2 linked regions of the Natronosporangium hydrolyticum genome follow. Each later gene encodes a partner of the first gene's protein in a complex. Links are inferred from orthologs where the notes say so. Each region holds a gene or a part of one and is shown on either strand. Other genes may lie near its edges. The genes, in order: ctaE and ctaD.

Evidence for each region.
Region 2: the proteins of ctaE (region 1) and ctaD are in contact, whole or in part, in a solved structure (PDB 7CUB), measured with the Escherichia coli proteins. The link is inferred for Natronosporangium hydrolyticum from one-to-one orthologs.

Annotation. Positions count from the first base shown.
Region 1 is NZ_CP070499.1:1,752,142-1,755,209, reverse strand. Bases 272-3,024 are described here. They hold ctaE (aa3-type cytochrome oxidase subunit III), read left to right. Parts: upstream 272-1,223; coding sequence 1,224-1,826; downstream 1,827-3,024. Other genes in these bases: qcrA (cytochrome bc1 complex Rieske iron-sulfur subunit), read left to right, coding at 2,708-3,024; qcrC (cytochrome bc1 complex diheme cytochrome c subunit), read left to right, coding at 1,842-2,711; JQS43_RS07900 (cytochrome c oxidase assembly protein), read right to left, coding at 272-1,137. Also shown: JQS43_RS07905 (response regulator transcription factor), read right to left, coding at 1-5; more of JQS43_RS07900, read right to left, coding at 187-271; more of qcrA, read left to right, coding at 3,025-3,068. UniProt on the Escherichia coli protein: Cytochrome bo(3) ubiquinol terminal oxidase is the component of the aerobic respiratory chain of E.coli that predominates when cells are grown at high aeration.
Region 2 is NZ_CP070499.1:895,266-898,487, reverse strand. What follows is about bases 301-3,207. They hold ctaD (aa3-type cytochrome oxidase subunit I), read right to left. Parts: upstream 2,695-3,207; coding sequence 907-2,694; downstream 301-906. Other genes in these bases: JQS43_RS04145 (aldo/keto reductase), read right to left, coding at 3,197-3,207; JQS43_RS04150 (NUDIX hydrolase), read right to left, coding at 2,767-3,204; JQS43_RS04160 (isochorismatase family protein), read left to right, coding at 348-902; JQS43_RS04165 (nicotinate phosphoribosyltransferase), read left to right, coding at 301-351. Outside these bases: more of JQS43_RS04165, read left to right, coding at 1-300; more of JQS43_RS04145, read right to left, coding at 3,208-3,222. UniProt on the Escherichia coli protein: Cytochrome bo(3) ubiquinol oxidase is the terminal enzyme in the aerobic respiratory chain of E.coli that predominates when cells are grown at high aeration.

The sequences.
Region 1 (3,068 bases):
CGCATCCGCTCACGGATCTCCGGCCGGTCGCTGTAGAGCAGCACCGTCTGGGTAGCAGTCACAGCTCACTCCTCGCGTTACCGGTGTCACCTGGTTCGCGACTGCGGGGCTCGCTTCGCTCACTCCTCGCGCCACTGGCGTTACCTGGTTCGCGACTGCGGGGCTCGCTTCGCTCACTCCTCGCGCTCACGGCGCCATCCTAGCGCCTGTCTCCGGAGCCGGCGGCGGGGCGCCTCGAGCTGCGGCCGCCGCCTCCTGCCGGTCGAGTTCCCGGTCGATCCGCTGCGCCTCCCGCTCCGAGGCCCGGATCCACTGCACCACCATCAACGCCAGCACCGAGACGGTGATGATCTCGCCACCCGCCCACAGAATGCCACCGGCGAGATGCTGGTCAGCGGCCGGATCGGCCCAGTACAACCCGAGCGTCGGGTACCAGTCGCCGCCGAGAAGCCGCTCGCTCTGCATGATGGTCAGCCCCAGCACAGTGTGGAACGGCACCATCAGCAGCAGCAACAGGACCCGCCCCGGGTACGGCCACCGGCCGGGCAGCGGATCCAACCCGATCAGCGGCCAGAAGAACAGGCACCCGGCGATCAAGAAGTGAAGGTGCACGAGTTCATGCACCAGGACACTCTCCAGGCTCAGCCGGTAGAGATCGGTGAAGTAGAGCACGAACGGGCTCGCGACGAAGATCGCGAACGCCACCATCGGAAACGACAACACCTTGATCGGGCGCGAGTGGACCACCGTCAGCAACACCCGTCGAGCGCGGCGGGGCAGCGTCCGCAGCGCGAGGGTCACCGGCGCACCCAACGCCAGGAAGATCGGGGCCACCATCGACAGCACCATGTGCTGCACCATGTGCGCGGAGACCAGCGACGTGTCGTACGCCGCCAGCCCGCTGATGGTGGCTGCCGCGATGCCGCCCAGGCCCGGACCGAGGAAGGCCACCGTCCGTTGCATCGGCCACGGGTCACCTCGATGCCGCAGCCGCCACACCCCGTACAGGTACGCCGCCGCGGCCACCAGCAGCACCACCGTGAACCAGTTCAGCAGCTTGGCCTCGGTGAGCAGGGCGGCGGGCGTCAGCGGCGGAGGCGTCCCGTCGGCAGGGTGCGCGAGCAGATCGATCTCCACATCCGCAGGTTAGGTCATACGCTGCGGGAGGGCGTAAGAGCCCACCCCGGCGTCGACCGACACACCGTAGTAGCGATAATGAGCCAGTGACTGCGGCCCCAGCGCTTTCCCAGAGCCAGGTCCACTCGCTCAACCGACCGAACATCACCAGCGTCGGCGTGATCGTGTGGCTAGCCAGCGAACTGATGTTCTTCGCCGGCCTGTTCGCGATGTTCTTCTCCATCCGAGCAGCCGCGCCGGAGTTGTGGGCGGCGAACCATCCCAACCTGAATGTCTGGTTCGCGCTTCCGTTCACCACAGTTCTGCTGCTGTCCTCGATCACCTGCCAGATCGGGGTGTTCCGGGCTGAACGAGGCGACGTGCACGGACTCCGACGGTGGTTCGCGCTCACGTTCGTGATGGGCACCATCTTCGTGGTGGGCCAGCTGATCGAGTACGTCGAGCTGTCGAACAACTACGGCATCCGGATCGACAGCGACGGCTTCGGTTCGATGTTCTACCTGACCACCGGTTTCCACCTGCTACACGTGGTCGGTGGCCTGCTCGCATTCCTGATCTACCTGGCGCGTACGTCGTTGGGGCGGTTCACCCCGGCCCAGGCGACGTCAGCGATCGTGATCTCGTACTACTGGCACTTCGTGGACGCGGTCTGGATCGTCCTGTTCGCGATGATCTTCTTCCTTCCCTGATCGGAAAGGCTGGCGATGACCTCTGAGACCCCCGGCCGCAGAGCGCGACTCGCGCGGATGTGGCGCACGGTGCTCACGAGCCGGGCAACCCGCTCGCGCCCGGGTCGCGGGCAACGGCGGCTCGGCGCCTCGGTGAAGTTGGTAGGCGCGCTGCTGCTCGCCGGCTTCGCCTACACCGCGTTCGCGCCCGGAGTGGCGGCCCAGGAACAACCCCTGTCCCCGACCGCCGCCGAGGGCAAAGAGCTGTATGACAACAACTGCATCAGCTGCCACGGCCGCAACGCCCAGGGCGTCGACGAGCGCGGCCCCAGCCTGATCGGAGTGGGTTCGGCCGCGGTCGAGTTCCAGGTCGAGACCGGCCGGATGCCGATGTCCCGGCAGGAGGCCCAGGCACAGCCGAAGCCGCCGTACTGGAGCGGCGAGGAGCTGGAGCAGAACATCGCCGCGCTCTCGGCCTACATCCAGGAACTCGGCGGTGGCCCGGAGGTCCCGCAGAACCTCGGCGCGGTGCTCGACGACGGCGACTCGGCCGTCGGCGGCGAGCTTTACCGGATCAACTGCTCGTCGTGCCACGCCTACTCTGGCGGCGGTGGTCCGCTCAGCAGCGGCGCGTTCGCGCCCAGCATAATGGAGGCCACCGACCGGCAGATCTACGCGGCGATGCTCTCCGGCCCCCAGAACATGCCAGTCTTCGGTGACAACCAACTCACCCCCGAAGAGAAGGCCGATATCATTGCCTTCATCCGGGTACTCCAGGACGACGGCGACCCGGGCGGGGTGTTCAACCTGGGTCGGTTCGGGCCCTCCACCGAAGGCGTGGCCGTCTTCCTGGTCGGCATCGTGGCGCTCGTGTTCGCCACCCTTTGGATTGCAGGCAAGTCATGACCGTCCCGACCCAGCAGCCCACCAGACCGGAGAATGAGCCCGGCACCGAGGTGACCTCCGCCGCCCCGGCCGAGTCCCGCGAGGTCGACATTCACGACCCGCGGCTGACCAGGTTCGACCTGGTCCGGGAAGGCGCCCGCCGCGACGGCGTCGAAATCATGCTGTACGAGCCACGGTTCGAGCCCGGCTCCCGGGCCGAACGCCGGGTGGTTCGGGTCATCGCCATGCTCTTCTTGCTCGCGGGGGCGGCGGCGACCGCCTTCATGGTCGCGTACATTGCCTGGCCCTGGCAGTACGAAGCCGGCGCGGACGCGCTCAGCAAGTTCTACACCCCGGTGCTCGGGGTAACCCTCGCCA
Region 2 (3,222 bases), 860 kb from region 1 along the record:
ACCGCGGAGCTCGTCTACAAGCTGGTCGAGGTCGACGGGCGACCGGTGGTGAAACGCTCCGAGCACAAAGCCACCATCGGCGGCCGGAAGACCGCGGTCCGCCGACACAAACCCACCGGGACCGCCACCGAGGAGGTGGTGGCATCCCGCGGAGCGCCGGAGCCGGCACCGCACGACCGGCTGCTGCAGCGCCCGTATCTCATCGCTGGCGAACCGGCCCGGGACCTACCCACGCTCGCCGAGTCCCGCGAACACCTCCGCGCCGAGCTCGTCGCCGTACCGTGGGAAGGGTTGAAGCTCTCGGCCGGGGAGCCAGCGATCCCGGTGACCATGATGGGAGGAGACCGATGAGCCGTGCACTGATCATCACCGACGTCCAGAACGACTTCTGCGAAGGCGGGTCGTTGGCGGTCCGGGGCGGCGGCGCGGTAGCCGCCGGCATCTCCGCCGCACTGCACGATCGGCCGGACCGATGGGATCACGTCGTGGCGACCAAGGACCACCACATCGAACCGGGTGATCATTTCGCCGAAGAACCTGACTTTGTGGATAGTTGGCCACCGCACTGCCTGGTCGGCACCGCCGGGGCAGAGTTCCACCCGGAACTCGACACCGACCGGATCGAGGCGACCTTCACCAAGGGCGAGTACGAACCCGCCTACTCTGGCTTCGAAGGCGCCACCGGCAGCATCGGCCTCGCCGCCTGGCTGCGGATGCACGACGTCACCGAGGTCGAGATCGTCGGTATCGCCACCGACCACTGTGTGCTCGCCACCGCGCTGGACAGCGTCGCCGAAGGCTTCGCCACCACGGTGCTGCTCAACCTGACCGCGGGCGTGCTGCCCGAGACCATCGACAAGGCGCTCCAGCGGATGCAGGAGGCCGGGGTCACGCTGGTCTAAGCGCTCAGGGGCGCTGCTCGCCGCCGCTCGCCTCGCCACCGGCGGACTCCTGGCCAGCCTCCGGCTCGCCTTCGGCCCGTTCGCCTGGCCGCGCCGAGTCGCCGCCCATCGGCCCCGGCGGCTCCGCCGCGGCGGTGGTGTAATACGGAACGAGGTGCGGGAACTTCGCGTCGAACGCCGGCCGTTCCGAGCGGATCCGCGGCATCCGGTCGAAGTTGCGCAGCGGCGGCGGGCAGCTGGTCGCCCACTCCAACGAGGCGCCGTGCCCCCACGGGTCGTCGACCTGCACCACCCGGCCGGATTTGTACGACTTCCACACGTTGTAGAGGAAGGGCAGCGTCGAGACGCCCAGCACGAACGCGCCGATCGACGAGATCATGTTCAGGGTGTTGAACCCGTCGCTGGCCAAGTAGTCGGCGTACCGCCGGGGCATGCCCTCGTTACCCAGCCAGTGCTGCACCAGGAAGGTGGTGTGGAACCCGACCATGGTCAGCCAGAAATGAATCCGGCCGAGCCGCTCGTCGAGCATCCGCCCAGTCATCTTCGGGAACCAGAAGTAGATGCCGGCATAGACCGCGAAGACGATGGTGCCGAAGAGCACGTAGTGGAAGTGGGCCACCACGAAGTAGGTGTCCGAGACGTGCCAGTTGACCGGCGGGCTCGCCAGCAACACCCCGGAGAGGCCACCCAGCAGGAAGGTGACCAGGAACCCGATCGAGAAGAGCATCGGTGACTCGAACGTCAACTGTCCTCGCCACATCGTGCCGATCCAGTTGAAGAACTTGATCCCGGTCGGTACTGCGATCAGGAACGACAAGAAGGCGAAGAAGGGCAGCAGCACCTGGCCGGTGGCGAACATGTGGTGGGCCCACACGCTCATCGAGAGCGCACCGATCGCGATCGTCGCCAGCACCAGCATCTTGTAGCCGAAGATCGGCTTCCGGCTGAAGACCGGGATGATCTCCGAGACGATGCCGAAGAACGGCAACGCCACGATGTAGACCTCGGGATGGCCGAAGAACCAGAACAGGTGCTGCCACAGGATCGGCCCGTTGGTCGCCGGATCGAAGACGTGCGAGCCGAGAATCCGGTCCGACAGCAGCGCCAGCAGCGCCGCGGTCAGGATCGGGAACGCCATCAGCACCAGCACCGAGGTGACCAGGATGTTCCAGGTGAAGATGGACATCCGGAACATCGTCATGCCGGGCGCCCGCAGCGTCACGATCGTGGTGATCATATTGACGGCGGCCAGGATGGTGCCGAGGCCGGAGATCGCCAGCCCGGTGATCCACAGGTCGGCACCCACACCGGGCGTGTGGATCGCGCTGTTCAGCGGCGCATAAGCGAACCAGCCGAAGTCGGCGGCCCCGCCCGGAGTCAAGAAGCCCAGCAACACCACCGTGCCACCGAACGCGAACAACCAGTAGGCCAGCGCGTTCAACCGCGGGAACGCCACATCCGGCGCGCCGATCTGGATCGGCACGATGTAGTTGGCGAACGCGAACACGATCGGCGTCGCGAACAGCAACAGCATGATCGTGCCGTGCATGGTGAAGAGCTGGTTGTACTGCTCCGGGGAGAGGAACCGCATCCCCGGCTGGGCGAGCTCGGCCCGCATCACCAGCGCCATCGCGCCGCCGATCAAGAAGAAGGCGAACGCGGTGGTCATATACATGATGCCAATCTGCTTGGCATCGGTGGTCCGGAGCATGCGCGCCAGCGCGGAGCCCTTGACCGGCTGGTGAACCGGGTAGGGCCGAGTCTCGATCGGCTTCGGGGCAACGGTGGTCACGAGGGGCAGAATAGCGGCCCGGCCACGCCGGGCCCGCCCCGGGTCGGGCGATCGGCGGGTGCGCAGCGATGATCAGCGCGGCAGCGACAACCCGGGCAGGATCTCAGTGAAGAACTCGCGGTCGCCGGCGAAGGTGGGCGACAACGTCGCGAACTCCGTAGGGCGCAGCCAGCGGACCGCGCTGACCTCACCCGGGTCGGGGTGCAGGTCGCCCGCGCCGGGCAGCACCTCGGCCAGCCACCAGAACAGCCGGAACCCCCCGTCGTGGGTCTGCGACTCCCACACCCGACCCAGCGGCCGGACCGCCAGCCCGACCTCCTCACGCACCTCGCGGACGACCGCGGCCGCCTGCCCCTCGCCCGGCTCGACCTTGCCGCTCAACGGCGCCCAGTAACCCGAGAAGACCGCTTGCGGACCGCGCCGGATCACCAACACCTGACCCGCCCGCGCCACCACCGCCACCACCGCCTCGCGCTGGCCGGCGGCCGGCCCGGCAGGGTCGCTAGGCACCGTGGGTATCCGGGTCCG